DNA from 3 places in the Novosphingobium mississippiense genome. Region 3 is predicted to be linked to each of the others. Evidence: predicted binding sites of a transcription regulator. Region 3 holds the regulator's gene; each other region holds the start of a gene.
What was found. The regulator LexA, encoded in region 3, represses DNA repair genes until DNA is damaged. The targets are predictions, from matches to a motif close to GTTCCNCNCTTGTTCT.

Region 1: the regulator LexA is predicted to act here: its motif matches at 1,273-1,288, upstream of WBP06_RS07080 (ImuA family protein).
Region 2: the regulator LexA is predicted to act here: its motif matches at 1,484-1,499, upstream of WBP06_RS20670 (DUF6771 family protein).

The regions. Positions count from the first base shown of each region.
Region 1 covers NZ_CP147001.1:1,509,399-1,514,921, reverse strand. Annotated here, with positions in the region: gene WBP06_RS07085 (Y-family DNA polymerase) at 1-584, opposite strand, end outside; gene WBP06_RS07080 (ImuA family protein) at 484-1,254, opposite strand; gene WBP06_RS07075 (alpha/beta hydrolase) at 1,420-2,241, opposite strand; gene WBP06_RS07070 (hypothetical protein) at 2,326-2,472, shown strand; gene WBP06_RS07065 (TonB-dependent receptor) at 2,588-4,888, shown strand; gene WBP06_RS07060 (alkaline phosphatase D family protein) at 4,915-5,523, shown strand, end outside.
Region 2 covers NZ_CP147003.1:465,605-471,127, reverse strand. Annotated here, with positions in the region: gene WBP06_RS20685 (hypothetical protein) at 1-177, opposite strand, end outside; gene WBP06_RS20680 (hypothetical protein) at 406-726, shown strand; gene WBP06_RS20675 (hypothetical protein) at 884-1,192, shown strand; gene WBP06_RS20670 (DUF6771 family protein) at 1,281-1,472, opposite strand; gene WBP06_RS20665 (hypothetical protein) at 1,645-2,172, shown strand; gene tnpC (IS66 family transposase) at 2,203-3,783, opposite strand; gene tnpB (IS66 family insertion sequence element accessory protein TnpB) at 3,913-4,266, opposite strand; gene tnpA (IS66-like element accessory protein TnpA) at 4,263-4,706, opposite strand; gene WBP06_RS20645 (heavy metal-binding domain-containing protein) at 4,879-5,523, shown strand, end outside.
Region 3 covers NZ_CP147001.1:1,384,582-1,390,104, reverse strand. Annotated here, with positions in the region: gene WBP06_RS06515 (molybdopterin molybdotransferase MoeA) at 1-809, shown strand, start outside; gene lexA (transcriptional repressor LexA) at 922-1,608, shown strand; gene WBP06_RS06505 (ComEC/Rec2 family competence protein) at 1,678-3,861, opposite strand; gene gltX (glutamate--tRNA ligase) at 3,891-5,345, shown strand; gene WBP06_RS06495 (citrate synthase) at 5,359-5,523, shown strand, end outside.

The DNA of each region.
Region 1 (5,523 bases), 120 kb from region 3:
ATCCGCTGCAGCCCCGCGCGGCGGAGGGCGGCCAGGGCATCCTCGGGCAGTTCCAGAGCCGAGACCGGAAGCGCCTGCACGTCTCCGTTCCTGGCACCATTCCCGCCGCCATGTCGTGCCAATGCTCGGGCGGCCGTGGCGTTCGGGCCGGCGGCGTAGCGCGCGGTATGGCCCGCCAGCGCCATGGCCTGTCGCGCCAGCTCGCCTTCTCCGCCGAACAGATGCGTGCAGCCGGTTACGTCCAGCACGATGCCGTCGGGCGGATCGGCCGCGACCATCGGGGTGAAGCGCACCATCGCCCTGACCAGCCGGTCAAGCTCCCGCGCGTCGAGCACCGGATCGGCCGGCTTGGTCACGAGCGTGGGGCAGCGCGCCCGCGCGTCGGCAAGCGTCATGCCGGTTTCCAGCCCCGCCTTTACGGCGAAGGCATCCACGGCGGATAGGCGCAGGGCATTGCCGGTGCGCGATACGAGGGCGAGTGGGTCAGGCGGCGCGAGGATAGTCAGGCCCGCCGCCATCCGCACCCTCTCGCACGCGAAATAGGGGAACCACAGCGCCAGGCACTGGCGCGACGTCGCCTCCATTTTCGTCCCTGTCCCTGCCTTCGTCCGTATTCCGGAATGTTCCATGATCCGTATTCCATTCCAGCCGCCAACTGCGGCCTGCGGCCCCTCCACGCCAGCGCAGCAGCCGTGCCTCCATCGCGGGCCATCCGGGCGCATCGGCTTCCAGCGGGATGGAAGGAGCGCTGGAGATGGACCAGCGCGTCTGCGCGGCGCTGGATCGCGGCTCGGCATCCTGGCGCAGCACGATCACCCGATTGCGCGATTGTTCCGCCGCCAGGGCGAGCCTTCGGCTGGCAGTCAGGTCGTACTTCGCGAAAGTCCCCTGCGTTTCCAGCAGGACCAGTTCCACCCCCGGGCAGCGGGCGGCTTCAAGTCCGGCGCGCAGGAGGTCGAGTTCGTTTTCGGTTTCCACCAGAAGCAGGCGGGCAGGCCGCATCCCCAGCAGAGCCAATCCCTGTCCATTGGGCACGGCGCGCGGCGATGTGCGCGACATGCGCACAAGTACGACCGCGCCGTTCGGATCAAGGCCGCTGCGGTTCAATGCAAAGGCGAGGGCGGTCGCCCGGTCGTTTCCGCCTGCGTGGATTTCGTGCAAGTGGCCCGCGTCCAGCGCGGGCAAGGCGCCGCCATCGGCCTGCGGGAGGCGTTCGATGACCTTTTCGGCCAGTTTGAAGGTCTTGACCGCCATGATCCGAATCGCTCAATTGTTCACTATATGTTCCATACTCCAACATGCGCGGCTTGCCAAACGGGGGCGTCCCTGTCTGCCCGGGAAATTCCCGCTGGCGGCCGCCATCGTTCTGGAAAGACGCGTTATTTGATGGATGGCCTTGGGCGCTGTCGCCAGCAGGCGTCAGCGCCCTGCCGAGAATGCCGTGGTGACGGTGGCGCCCATCGCGGCCAGCATCGTCGATCCATGGCTCTTTCCATCCAGCGAGAGGTGCTCCGCCTCCGCGCCGCGCCTCTGCCAGCGGGTGACGAGCGCTTCCGCCGCAGCCCCGCCATGATCGTCGAAGTCATTGCCCTGCATGCCGTTGACCACCAGCAGCCGCGCCTTCAGGCAGGGATCGGCCCTGCGCTCGCCAGCAGCCAGGCTGCCGCCGCCATACCAGAGCGAGGGGCTTACCGCGACGACCGTCGAGTAGGGCCTGCCGGTGAACATGGCGTGCAGCGCCAGTAGCCCGCCGAAGCCATGCCCCGCCAGCGTCTGGCGCGCGGGATCGAGATGCCAGCGGCCCTCTACCAGTGGGCGGAACACCTCATCGATCAGATCGAGGAAGCGCTCCGCCCCACCGGTTGGAAGTCCGCATGCAGGAAAGCCGTTAGGGATCGCGTAGCCGGGAGAGGGCGGTGTGTAGTCTTCCACACGCCGATCGCGGTGGCCGGATTCGATGGCGACGATCACGCCCTTGCCGATTTCCGGATGCACGTCGGCAAAGCGCCGGGCCGTCATCGTGGCGATGGCGAAGTTGTCTTCCCCGTCCAGCAGCCAGAGCACCGGCCACCCTTGTGCGGGCGGCTCGCCCACGGGCCAGGAGACCAGCAGGCGGTAAAGATGGCCATCGGGGGCGGGAACGATCTGCACGTCGGAATGCGGCAATGTCCATTCGGCGGTGCCGAGCGGGCCGGCCGACAGCAGGGCGAGCAGCGGCTCCAGGCCAAGGCTGGGCTTCATTTTGACGCCCCCGGTTGCGGGTGCTGTTGCAGGATGATGGTCTGGTGGCAGCACGAAAGGACTGCATGCGCGAGGGAAAGGGGCGTGATGACAGTCTTGGCTTTCATGGTCATGATTCCCCTCGGCTTTGATCTCGGATGGTATGCTAATGCAAGTCATTCGCAACAACAAGCCTTTGGAGGTGATCTGCCGGGAAATGTCGATAGGTCGCGCGGCGGCGAAATTGTGTGACTTGCATCACATGCACCCATGATTGCGCCGTATGGGATGGATCGCCATTGAAGCTTCATTTCCAGCCGTTAACGCCCCGATCGTGAAATCGCTTCAGGGCTCAGGGGAAATGGCAATGAAATTCGGTATTTGCATCGCGACATTGATGGCGGGCACGGCACTGGCCGGCATTCCGGGCGCGGCGTTTGCCGAAGAGGCTGCCGCACCGGCAGATGCCGCGAATGCTGCCGACGGCAATTCGAACCAGATCGTCGTCACCGCACAGAAAGTGGAACAGCGCGCGGTGGACGTGCCGATCACCCTGTCCGTCGCCAGCGGAGAGCGCATGCGCCAGCTTGGCGTGACCGATCTGGGCGAGCTTTCGGCCTATGTTCCCGGTCTGAACATCCAGATCCAGAGCGCCAATAACCCCGGCTTCGTGATCCGCGGCATCACGTCCGACAGCGGATCGGCGCAGCAGGGGCCGCGCGTGACGCTGTATTACAACGGCATAGACATCTCCCGCTCGCGCGGGGCCTATCAGGGCAACTACGATCTTGACCGCATCGAAGTGGTGAAGGGGCCGCAGGCGACGCTGTTCGGCACGGCCGCCACGATCGGCGCGATCAGCCTGGTTTCCGCCAAGCCGCAGCCCGGCCTTTCGGCGGAAGTGACGGGCGGCTACGGCAACCTGAACGCCTATCGCCTGGAAGGCTTCGTCAACGCCGGCAATGACGTGATCGCCGGGCGCATCGCCTGGCAGTGGAAGAAGCGTGACGGCTATGTGAAGAACCTGGCACCGGATCAGGACGATCTCTATGCGCAGGACCAGCTTGGCCTGCGCGGATCGCTGCGCTTCACGCCCACCAGCAACTTCACCACCGATCTTGTCTTCACGTACGATCGCCAGCGCAATTCGGGCACGCCGTTCCTGTCGAAAGATCTGGGCTCTACGGCCGTGGATGGCCTCTATGGCCCCGCCTACCTTGGCGGATCGCCCTATTCGGCGCAGGTTCTGGGCAGCGACAAGCTGGGCCTCCACCGCGACGTCTATGACGTGAACCTCACCGCCAGCTGGGATTTTGCGGACGGCTGGAACTTCACTACCGTCAACGGCTATCGCCATTTCGACGCACTGGAAGTGTTCGATGCCGACGGATCGGCCGCGTGGTATCTGGAATTCGCCGAACGCGCCAAGGGCTGGCAGGCAAGCCACGAAGGCCGCTTCACTTACAGCGACGACCAGTGGCGGGCCTCGTTCGGGTGGAACTATTTCATCGAGGACAGCTACCAGTACGTGCCGTTCTCCTCGGAAGTGGGCACTTACCTTCAGTGCACGGCGAACCTCATCCCGGCGCTGGGTTGCGTGAATTCGTCCAACGTGGCCACCGGATCGCTGGCCACCTCCTACCTGACGGGCGGCGCCTATGCCGCTGTTCCCTATACCAGCTGGTATGAGAACAAGGGTCGCAACCAGTCGTGGTCGATGTTCGGAGACGTTACCTTCAAGCCGGTGCCGCAGCTTGAACTGACCGCCGGCGCGCGTCTGCTGATCGAGAAGCGCCGTTCGGGCTATGCCGCCTACCAGCCCGACGCCCCGGTCTATGGCCAGCCGCTGCTGCCGCTGGTCGATACCGATGGCCAGACCTACTATGCGCAGCGCTCCTATGCCGCCGTGCTGCCGCGCTTCAACGCGCTTTATCACCTGACGCCGAACTTCAACCTCTACGCCACGATCTCCGAAGGTCGCCGCTCACCGGTGGTGCAGCTTTCGGCCGCTGCCGGGCCGGTTGCCGATCTCGACCTGATCCGGGCGGAGACGGTGTGGAACTACGAAGCGGGCATCAAGGGTTCGGCGGGCATCTTCTCCGGATCGCTGGGCGTCTACTATGACGATTACAGCAACTTCCAGGTCTCGGTGATCGAGAACGGGCAGGCCGTTACCCGCAGCGCAGGTTCGGCATCGAACCTGGGCGTAGAAGCCGAACTGGAAGCGAAGTTCACCGATTGGCTGAGCGCCTTCGGCAACGTGGGCTTCATCAGCGGCGGCATCGACGACAATGCCTCCAATGGCGCCTACGCGGGCGACCAGTTCCGCCTTCAGCCCAAGTGGCAGTGGGCGGCGGGCTTCAACCTGAACGTGCCGGTCACCCAGAACACCAGCGTGTTCCTGACGCCCAGCGTGACCTACCGCAGCAAGATCTACTTCGAAATCCCGAACACGGAACTCATCAGCCAGGATGCGGTGACCTTGGTGAACGTGCGCGGCGGCGTCTCGTTCATGGACGGGCGCTTCCAGGTCGCGGGCTTTGCGCGCAACTTGGGCAACGAGAAGTACCTGCTGGATGCCGGCAACACCGGCGGTTCGTTCGGCCACCCGACCTTCATTCCCGCCGAGCCGCGTACTTACGGCATCGAATTCACCGCGCGTTACTGACCTTCAGCCGACAGGACATACCCCCGATGACCTTCGCACTTGACCGCCGCCTTCTGATCAAGGCCGGCGCCCTTGGCCTTGCCGCGCTTTCGACGCCCGGCGTTGCCCAGATCCTGACCGCGCGCGGTTTCACCCATGGCGTTGCCAGCGGTGAGCCTTCCGCGAACTCCGTGCTGCTGTGGACGCGCTATGTCGGCAGTGCTGAAACCAAGCTGCGCTGCGAACTTGCGGAGGACGATGGCTTTCGCAAGGTAGTGAGCGGGGGTGAGGTTGTGGCCTCGCCCGCCCGCGACAACTGCGCCAAGCTGGTGGTGGCCGGATTGCAGCCGGGCAGGTGGTACTTCTACCGCTTCATCGCGCCCGATGGTACGATGAGCGAGGTTGGCCGCACCCGCACCTTGCCGGTGGGCGAAGTGAACCGCTTCGGCATCGGCCTGTTCTCCTGCTCGAACATGCCGTTCGGCTGGTTCAACGCCTATGCCCACGCCGCCGCGCGGGACGATCTGGACCTGATGGTCCACGTCGGCGACTACTTCTACGAATACAAGCTGGGCGAATATCCCGATCATCCGATGGCGGGCCGCCCGATCGAACCGGCGAACGAGATCGTCAGCCTGGCCGACTATCGCCTGCGC
Region 2 (5,523 bases), on a different replicon from region 3:
GGCAGGCAGAGCCTCTTCGACCAGAATGCGCTCCAGAACGCGGGCATCGTAAGGCGAAGCGTTCAGAACATCCGCAATCCGCACGATGTCATCCAACGAAAGCTCGGTATAGAGGAAGAGTTCGCTGAGGGCCATCCAGACGGGCAGGCGCGCATCGAGAAGGATCTTCGGCATCATTCCATGAATATGCCTGCCGGGAATTGCGCGCGCCAGAGCGAACCCGCAGAAAGATCAGGCATCACTCACCCAAATTGAGGATTGCCGACGAGTTACACTCGTTCATAGTGGCGATCTTCGTCAGAAGGGAAAAGGGGGCCGGAAGGTGCGACCCGATCCCGGCAGCGGCGAGCAGCCAATCCACCCCCGGCTGCCGCCGTCCCTACCTTCTTCGAACGGAGCAAACGAGTGTCCGCCACAGCCTGGATCGTTCGCGTGAAGCACAACAAGGTGTCGGTCGGCATCTTTGCCTGTGCCGCCGGTGAGCTTGTCGCCCTGGTCGAAGAAGTCTGCGATCCGGGTGTCTGCGAGTTCAAACCGCTTCCGTCCGGCGGTTTCGTATTCGGGGGCGCGGTGGTGCTACACGAGGTCGAGAAGGAAACCAGCGACAGGACGAGCGAAGGCGAGCCCACCCATTTCAGCGACGGTTATCTGACCGAAGGCTGGGCGGAAGCAGCCTACGAAGACGAAGGCCAATGGTGGCCGATCCTGATTGCCGAGAACGATTGACGCAGAGCAGCGCGGGCCACGCACAGCAACAACACCCGCCGATCCACCGGTGTTCTCATATCGCGGCGCCCTCATCCAAAAGTCTGATCGACCTTATAGCAGGGCCGCATCCGCTCGCCTGTTTCCTATAAGACGGCAGGGGACACGGGGGGATTCAATGCTGGACAGGCGGGAGGCACTGCGAAGGCAGTGCGAGACTATCAATGCAATTGCCGAGGCGGTCGGCCTGGCTTCGATCGAACCCGGCGTTCGCGCACACCTCACCGACCTTATCGCAAGGGCAAGGATCGTGGCGTCGCCGCATGCGCCGGGCAAGTTGCGCTGGCTGTCGATCGCATCGACCAGGCAACTCTACCGCGACATCCAGTTCCTGCTGGAGCCCCCGGTGCTTTCCTGGTCGCTGCTGACGCAGATCGCCCGGGCCGATCTTGCGCTCTCGGCGCTTTCGGCAAAGCCGAAGCGTTAATCGCTGACCTGAAGACGCCGACCGGAGAACCGAGCGCCCATCGAACGACCACAGCTCCCAACCAGGCGCAAGTCTGATCAAGGGGGCATCAAGGAAACAGCCTGAACTGATCGGGATCCGGAATGGCGGGATAATCGGTGAGCCGCTCCACGATCGACTGGGCGAGTTCGGCGGCCGCCTTCTCCCGCATGCGCTCATCGCGCATCGTGATACCGACCCGCGCCCAGGCCGGCGCGCTCAGGATGGCATCCGATAGCTGCTGAGGGTCGATTCTATCCATGGCTCCAATATGGAACAAACAAAGAACATATGTAAGCGTCCGGTCTCCGCGAATGGAACATGCTTTTGGGTTTCGTTCCGGAAGACAACGGGCGTTCAGTGTGGGGAGTTGCTGAGAGGTCATCCCGGAGCCACGATTTTCGTTGCGCTGTTGATTGGATCGGAGGCAAGCAGTGGAAATGCGGCCTGCGATTTTATTGTTGATGCTTATGGCGATCAGCGGATGCAGCCATCCCGCCGATCGCTACGCGAAAAGATTTGTTGAGTGGGACGCGCGTTCTGATGCCGAGAATGTTGCCGGTGCGCGATGCAATAACGAGTATAAGCTGATTCCTGGCCGATCTGGCTTGCTCGCGGAGGACTATGAGTGCCTGACCACGTCGTTAGGATCGGTGGCGCGCTGGCGTCGTCTGTCTGAAACAGATCAGGGGCCGCGCTTTATCGATCTCTCCTCAACGCAGCGGCATGGCGACGTTGCATCCGTCGACACCGAGTTGAGGATGGAACCCGTTATAAAGCGACGCGAACACTTCGATTGCGCTAGGCGGATGATGCTCGTCGACACCTATATCGTGACGGATTTGCACGACCCCAAACTTGTCCCATCAGGTCAAGATTGGACGCCAGTTACTCAAACTGGAGACGGCGTAACGATGCTGGAAATTGCATGCGGCAACGATCAGACCATGAACCACCATTAGGTCCGTCACCGGATAATTGGCGGCCTCATCTCAAGTGACTCGATCCGTTGCCTTCCACGCCCAAGGCAACAGTTCATCGATCCGGTTGATGGGATGGCCCTTGCCGATGCGGTCAAGCACGTCGGCAAGCCATTCCTGCGGATTGACGCCGTTGAGCTTGGCCGTCTCCAGCAGCGAATACATGGCGGCGGCGCGCTCCCCGCCGCAGTCGGCTCCAGCGAACAACCAATTTTTGCGGCCTATGGCTATGCTCCTCAGGGCATTCTCCGCCGGATTGTTGTCGATCTCCAGCCTTCCGTCCTCGGTATAGGCAAGCAGTTGCGACTTCAGCTTCACGGCATAGCGCAGCGCCTCGGCCAGCGGTGACCGGGCTGAAGCCCTGGACAGCACCTCGTCGGCCCAGACGAAGAAATCCAGTGCCTTGAGCTTCGAGAGCTTGCGAGCCTTGCGGCGGAAATCCGCTGGTTCACGCACGATCTGCCGCTCGACGTTGTAAAGCTCGGCGATCATCTGCAGGCCTTGGAACGCGGCCGAGTTCGGATCCGCCTTGTAGACATCGTTCAGCTTGCGCCGGGCATGCGCCCAGCAGGCGACAGGCGTAATCGCCCTCGGCTTGCGATCGGGTGCGTAGAGCTTCTCGAAACCGGCATAGGCGTCGGCCTGCAGGAATCCTGCGAAGGTCGCGAGGTGCTCGCGCGGGCGCTCGCCCTTGCGATCGGGACTATAGTGAAACAGCGCCGCCGGTTTGTCGAGCGGGCTCCATCGCCGGTTGTCGCGCAGATAGACCCATAATCGTCCGGTCTGCGTTTTGCCGGTGCCCGGCGCCAGGACCGGAACGGGCGTGTCGTCGGCATGGAGCTTGGGGCTGGCCATGACGTGATCGGCGATCCGGTCAACCAGCGGCTGCAACAGCCAGCTTACCTGGCCCAGCCAGTCGGCCATGGTCGAACGGCTGATCTCCAAGCCCTCTCGGGCATATATCTGTGACTGGCGGTAGAGCGGCAGGTGGTCGGCGAACTTGGAGACGACGACATGGGCGAGCAGGCCGGGGCCAGCACGGCCGCGCGGCACGGGAAGTGCGGGAGCTGGCGCCTGACTGATCGCATCGCAGCGATTGCAGGAAAGCTTGGGGCGGACATGGCGCACGACGCGGAAACGGCCGGGGACATACTCCAGCACTTCGGTCACGTCCTCGCCGAGCTTGCCCATCGTGCCGCCGCAGACGGAGCAATCACCGGCATCGGGGGCGGCGTGGACCACCTCATCGCGGGGCAGGTGTTCTGGCAGTGGCGCGCGGCGCGGCTTGCGGGCCGGAGCCTTGCCCGGCGCATCCTCGGGCACATTGCCCTCGATCACGCACTCGGTATGGGCCTGTTCGGCTTCCAGATCCTCCAGCGTCAGTTCGAGCTGATCGGCCTGCGAGGCAAGCCGTTCAGAGGACTGGCCGAACTTCATGCGCCGAAGACGGGCAAGCTGGACCTTGAGCTTCTCGATCTGCAGTGCGGTCAGCTTGATCGAGTTGTGGGCCGTCTCAAGCTGTTCGCGGGTCTCATCATGGGCGGCCCGCTCGGCTTCGAGCGCCTGTTCCGAGGCAGCCAGGCGCGCTTGCATCGCTTCGAAAATCGCGCGCAGTTCAGCCGGATCGGTAGGGAGTTCGAGATCGCCGGGAGACACGCTTCTCCCTAGCAGAATCGCTTCACCGCCCCTAGTAAAAAGCCCAGAATTACTCCGATTGTTGCCTCAAATCTGCACCGGCAGGCGCGGTGGTTCAGGCGCCACCGTGCGCCGCCAATCCATCGCCTCGATCAGCAACGCGAACTGCGCCGGAGTCAGCACGACACCGCCCTCCAGCAACGGCGGCCAGACGAAACGATGCCGCTCCAGGCGCTTGGCGAAAAGGCACAGGCCCGTGCCGTCCCAGTGCAGCGCCTTCAGGTAATTGCCGCTCTTGCTGCGGAACAGGAAGACGTGACCGCCGTAAGGCTCGACCGCAAACAGCGGCCGTACCAGCGCTGCCAGGCCATCGAAGCCGAGCCGCATGCTGACCGGCTTGCTCGCGAGATAAATCTTCGTCCCCGGCGCCAGCGAGATCATGAGACATCCCGCAACGCACGCAGCACGCGTGCCAGCGCCTTCTCGTTGACATAGCTGTCCACTGAAAGGCGCGTGCCCCCGGGCAGGTCGATGTCTATCGAACCGGGCCGGGCACCTGGATAGGGGCGAACAAGTTCTTCCGCAGGTGTCGGCGTCAGGGGCGATGGAGGAGGTGTCGATAACGGCGGAGCCACAGGGCTACCGGTGCCTTCGGGCACAGTGCCATAGGAAATGAACTGGACCGGTTCGCTGGCAATCTTCTCTGCCTCCCGCCGCATCCGCCTCCAACCGTGGATCAGGCTCGGTGAAATCCCCAGCAGCTTCGCAACCCCCACGATTGTCGCGCCGGGCTCATCACACTTCGCCAGGATCGCCGCTCGTTCCTTGTCCGAGTATCGCCGCTGCCGCTCAACACCCGTGATGACCTCGATCCTGTCCAACGCACTCTCCTTACGCAGTGCCGAAGGACACTCCTGATGGAAAGCTCATCGCGACCGGGCACTATCGACGCAACACGGCCCAGACCGAGCGCTTACGAACATATAGCAAGCCCCTTGCGATACCCAGGCGCCCGCGACATGGACGATCCCCTTGGCAATACGGGGGAATAAAATGAGCGACACGTGCGGGAATTGCGGCGCGGAAATCACCGACGGCGGGATCCTCAAGGGTCCAAACCGGCGCTACGGCCCCAAGCAAGTCGAGACCCTCAACTTCGTATCCGGCACCCAGTACACCGATTTCTGCGAGAAGTGCGGAAAGCGCGACTACGAGGCGGCGATCCTGGGCCTTAAGGCCGAGCGGCAGCAATGCCAGGACTACATGACGGCCAATGTCGTCGACTTTCCGATGATGACGATCTCGCAGGTTCCGCCGGGAGCTGACTGCCGGATCAAGTCGATGGTGACCGCCAACGTCACGGTCGGCACGGGCATGTTCAGCGAACTCAGCCAGGGATTTTCCGACATGTTCGGCGCAACCAATGTGAGCTCGGGCATGGCGCTCAAGGTCAATAGCGGCGAGGCGACAGCCCGCTCGATCCTCGTCACCAAGGCCGTCGCAATGGGCGCGAACTGCATCGTCGGCGTCGATGTCGACTACGGCACGACGGCGAACAATGCCGCCACCGTCAACATGCAGGGCACCGCGGTCGTCATCCGCAACCTCGATGCGATCATCGATGCGGACGTGCTCGAACGGTTCGCCCAGTTCGAAGCAAGACTGGGCCGCGCGCAGGAAATCTCGCGCTGGCTGGCG
Region 3 (5,523 bases):
GAATGGACTTTCCCGAAGGCCAGGAAATCCTTCCCTCAGGCACCCGCATCGGCGCAGCTCAGGCCGCACTCGCGATCGCCGCGGGACACAGGCATCTGCCGGTTCGCAGGATACCCCGCCTCGTTGTGATCGACAGCGGGGACGAACTGGCCGCTGATCCAGAATGCTGCGAACCGCACCAGATACCCGCCAGCAACGGCGCGATGCTCGCCGCAATGGCGCAGAGCCTTCCGGTCGAAGTCAACCGAATCGGCCCGGTGAGCGACAATCTCGACGCCTTGATCCACGCCTTCGAATCCGCTGGCGATGCAGACATCATCGTCACCAGTGGCGGTGTTTCCGTCGGTGATCACGATCTTGTCCGCCCCGCACTGGAAGCATGGGGTGCGGATCTGGATTTCTGGCGCGTGGCAATCCGGCCGGGCAAGCCGCTGCTCGTCGCCCGCAAGACACATGGCGCCCGCCAACAGATCGTCATCGGATTGCCCGGAAATCCGGTTTCCAGCCACGTCACCGCATATCATTTCATGCTGCCTGCTCTTCGCGCATTGCTCGGCGCAAATCGGCCTGCGCCTATGCCGTTGCTAAGCCGGCTGGCCACACAACTGCCGCCCTGTGGCAATCGGCGCGAATTTCTGCGCGGCCTTTGGGATGGAGAAACCGTGGCCGTGCATACCCTCCAGGACAGTGGCGCGCTGGTCTCCTTGGCCACAAGCAATATCCTTATCGACCGCCCTGCCAACGCACCTGCAGCGCAGCCCGGCGATCCGGTTTGGGTATACTTGCTCCAAAATGGCGGTATTGCTTGACGTTACCGGATTCGTTGCTTAATTGTTCCCTCATTGTTCGCGAACGAACCTCCATGTGTTCCTCGCGAAAGGAACAGGCCGCCGATCGCGGCCATGCAGGTGAGGCAGCCAGATGTTGACGCGCAAGCAGCACGAATTGCTCCGGTTCATACAAGTGCGCCTGGAAGAGAGCGGCGTCTCGCCCAGCTTCGAAGAAATGAAGGATGCACTGGACCTCAAGTCGAAGTCCGGCGTGCATCGTCTAATTTCGGCGCTGGAAGAGCGTGGCTTCATCCGCCGCCTGCCCAACCGGGCCCGCGCTCTCGAAGTGCTTCGCCAACCCGACGACGTTACCAACAAGGCGCCTGCCCCTGTGGCACCGCGGGAAGCGCCCGTCGCACTGCGCCCAGCACCGCGCGCGCCCGAGCCGGCCAACGACGTGATCGAGATTCCGCTGCACGGCCGCATTGCTGCTGGCGTTCCGATCGAGGCTATCGAAGGCCAGTCGATGCTGCCGGTGCCGGCAGCGCTGCTGGGCTCCGGCGACCATTACGCGCTTGAAGTATCTGGCGATTCGATGATCGAGGCGGGCATTCTCGATGGCGACCTTGCGCTCGTTAAGCGCACCGATACCGCGCGTGATGGAGAAATCGTGGTCGCGCTAATCCGTGGCGAGGAAGCCACCCTGAAGTATCTGCGCCGCGACGGCCCCAAGGTTCGGCTCGATCCGGCGAATGCCGCATATGAAGCGCAGATCTATGGTGCCGAGGAAGTGCAGGTTCAGGGCAAGCTGGCAGGTATTCTGCGCCGATATCACTGAGAGACAGCGACTCTGGCGGCATGAATTTGTCGCCGGAATTCCTTACAGGCTCAAGGCTGGTCGCATTTCTCAGGGATGCCACCAGCCATGATCCCCTTGGCTCTGGGCAACCGTTCGCAACACCTGCCCCTTCAGATCTATGGCGATGCCACCGGTCTGCTTCAGCATCGGGCGATCAATCTTCAACCATCGGGGCTTGCAGCCTTGCGGCAATGAACGATCGGCAATGACGATGTCGGCGCGATCACAGGCGCGGGCCAGCGAAGGGATCGGGACATAGGCGTCGCTCCGCGCGATCAGAACATGCCACGCCCTCCCACCTCGCTGAAGGGTCGCCGCACAAAAGTCCTGATTGCATCGCACCTGAGGCTGCCCGGCGAGCGGAAGCGGAGCTTCATGCTGCCCGGCGGCCTCCATCAGATTATCGAGAGCGTAGCCGCTCTTGCTTTCCCGCAGCACGGCCAGACGTTTACCATCAACGGCCATGCCAATGTAGTGGCCATCGCTACTCACCAGAATGTCGGGCGGAACGACAAACGCCAATCCAACGACACCTGCAATCGCCGGGATCAGGCCAAAGAAGCGCTCTTTTCCCGACCACAAGGCCAGCCATAGGCCGCCAGCCACAAAAAGCAGGAAATGCGGCGTCCCCATGACCGGAAGCAGGCGAACCGCCCCCGGAAGGTCCGAGACGACATGAGCCAAGCCGAGAAGCAACGCTATCGCGTGATCGGCAAGCCACCACAACGGCGCCCCAAGGCCGACGATGTCGAGAATGAGCGCCATCGCCACCAGCGGCATCACTGCGAAAGTCGTCAAGGGAATTGCGACAAGATTGGCCAGCGCGCCGTACATGCCCGCCCGGTGGAAGTGATAGAGCGCGATCGGCATCAACACCAGGTCGATAGCCACGCCGGTCACCAGCATAAGCGCCAGAGAACGCAGCACTCGCATCGGCACGCCTTCGTCGCGCGGCGCCATCCACCGGCGCACCGGCCCGGCTTTCGCCACCACGATCAGTGTCAACACCGCGGCAAAACTCATCTGGAAACTGGGGCCGACGATGGACTCCGGCCACAACAGCATCACGATGAATGCCCCCGTCGCCAGCATACGGACCGACAGAGCCTCCCGCCCCAGCAGCAACGCCCCAAGCACCAGCAATGCGCCCGCACACGATCGCACGGTGGGCACCTGCGATCCCGTCAACAGGGTGTAGCCGATTCCCGCCAAGCCACCCAATCCCGCAGCCACGATCGGAAGGCGCCATCGCAACGCAATCGCGGGAAAAGGCGCCAACAGGCGAATGGCAAGAAAGTAGACGGCACCTATCACCGCGCTGACATGAAGGCCGCTGATCGAAAGCAGGTGCGCCAACCCAGCGTCACGCATCGCACGGGCGTCATCTGAAGCGATCGCGCCCATGTCCCCGGTTGCGAAGGCTATGGCGATGCCCGCCTTGCTACCCGCAAGTCTGGAGCGGATGTGCCCGGAAAGATCGGAGCGCCAAGCGGCCAGAACATCGGCGCGATCACCCGCCTCCAGTTCTTCGACCGGCGCGAGTACCCGCCCCGAAGCGGAAAGCCCCGCAAACCATGCCGCACGGGCGAAATCGTAGCTGCCCGGCAACATCGGTGCCGCCGGTGGAACCAGCCTGCCGCGGAACCGGATCAATGCGCCCGTTTCCAACGATCGACCGTTTGCGACGCCGATCTCGTCAGGCAGACTGACTCGCACCTTGATCGCCCTGCCGCTGCTCGGCTCTCGCATAGCCACGGTCAGACGGTTCTGACCAAACGCCGGCATTTCCTCGATCGCGAGCACCCGAGCCTCAAACGTGCCAGACAGAGGGCGTGGAATCGGGGCCGTGCCGATCGTCGCGGAACGCCCCCACGCGGCCAGGCAACCAAGCGCCAGAACAGCCATCAACGACATGATGGCGAGGCGCAGGAGCGGAAAATCCTCCCGACTGTGCCGCCAGACGCCGAGTCCGATTGCAGCCACCGCACAAATTGCGCAAAATGCAATCCACCAACGTGGGTCGGGCATGGTAAACCACGCCGAAATTCCGGCCCCAAAGCCTACCGCAAGCCATGGCCCACGGTCGAAAGTGCAGTTCGAAAGAAAACACTCGACACCAGCCAAACTGCTCGACATGTGGCTCTGGCTGATCCATGGGCGATGCTGCAATGCAGCGGCTCCGGCGAGGGCCGGAACATCGGGATCATCGGTCGTGGCGGCTAGGCTGGCCATGGCTGACATAAGGACGGAAGGTAAGAGCAATGGCAAGCGGCAGCGCATCGAGCGGACAGGCGGATGGAAAGACCGTCGTCACGCGCTTTGCCCCCTCGCCCACGGGTTTTCTCCATATCGGCGGCGCCCGCACGGCGCTGTTCAACTGGCTCTACGCCCGCCACTTCGGCGGCAAGTATCTGCTCCGCATCGAAGACACCGATCGCGCCCGTTCGACGGAGCCGGCGATCGAAGCCATTTTCGATGGGTTGAACTGGCTTGGCCTTGGCGGAGACGAGCCGGCGGTTTTCCAGTTCGCGCGTTCTGATCGCCACGCCGAAGTCGCAGCGGAACTGATCGCCAACGGCCACGCCTATCGCTGCTATCTCACTTCGGAGGAACTGGCCGAGCGTCGCCAGAAGGCACAGGAAGAACGCCGCCCGTTCCGCATCGACAGCGAATGGCGCGATGCCGATCCGTCGACCTGGCCCGCTGACCGGTCCTACGTCGTGCGCGTGAAGGCGCCGCGCGAAGGCGAGACGACCATCCAGGACCTCGTCCAGGGTGAGGTTACCGTGAAGAACGAGGAAATCGACGATTTCGTCATCCTGCGTTCGGACGGCACGCCCACATACATGCTGGCGGTCGTGGTTGACGACAACGATATGGGCGTGACGCATGTGCTGCGCGGTGACGACCACCTCAACAACGCGTTCCGCCAGCTGGTGATCATCCACGGCATGGGCTGGAACGTGCCGGTCTACGGCCACGTGCCGCTGATCCACGGTTCGGACGGTGCAAAACTGTCCAAGCGCCACGGCGCGCTGGGCGTCGATTCGTATCGCGACGAGATGGGCATTCTGCCCGAAGCGCTGTTCAATTATCTACTGCGGCTCGGCTGGGGCCATGGTGACGAGGAATTCATCAGCCGCGAACAGGCTGTCGAATGGTTCGACATGGCCGATGTCGGCAAGTCCCCCTCGCGCTTCGATCTGGCCAAGCTGCAGAATCTCAACGGCCACTATCTGCGCGAAGCGGACGATGCCCGGCTTGCCGGCCTCGTTCAGCCGCGCCTTGAGACGGCCGGCTTCACAGATCCCGACATGACCCTGCTTACGCAGGCCATGCCTGTCCTGAAGGTCCGCGCAAAGGACCTCAACGAACTTGCCGAAGGCGCCGCCTTCCTGTTCGCCCAGCGTCCGCTCGCCATGAGCGAGAAGGCGCAGGCGCTTTTGACCGACGAGGGGCGTTCGCGCCTTGCCGCGATCCAAGAGCGTCTTTCCGGAGAGTCCGAATGGGCCCTGGAGGCACTGGAAGCGCAACTGAAGGCAATGGCCGAGGAACTGGGATTGGGCCTCGGCAAGCTCGCGCAGCCGCTGCGCGCCGCCCTGACTGGTCAAACGACCTCTCCGGGCATTTTCGACGTATTGGTTCTGCTCGGCCGGGACGAAAGCCTTGCTCGCATTGGCGCGCAGGCGGACGCCACGACCGGGTCGCACATATAAGGAGTAAGAACTGGTGGGTGATCAGGTCAAACTGAATGCTGGTGGCACGGAATTCGATTATCCCGTGCTCAAGGGCAGTGTCGGCCCGGATGTGATCGATATCCGGAAGCTCTACGCCCAGACGGGCAAGTTCACGTACGACCCCGGCTTCACGTCGACGGCCAGCTGCGAGAGCGCG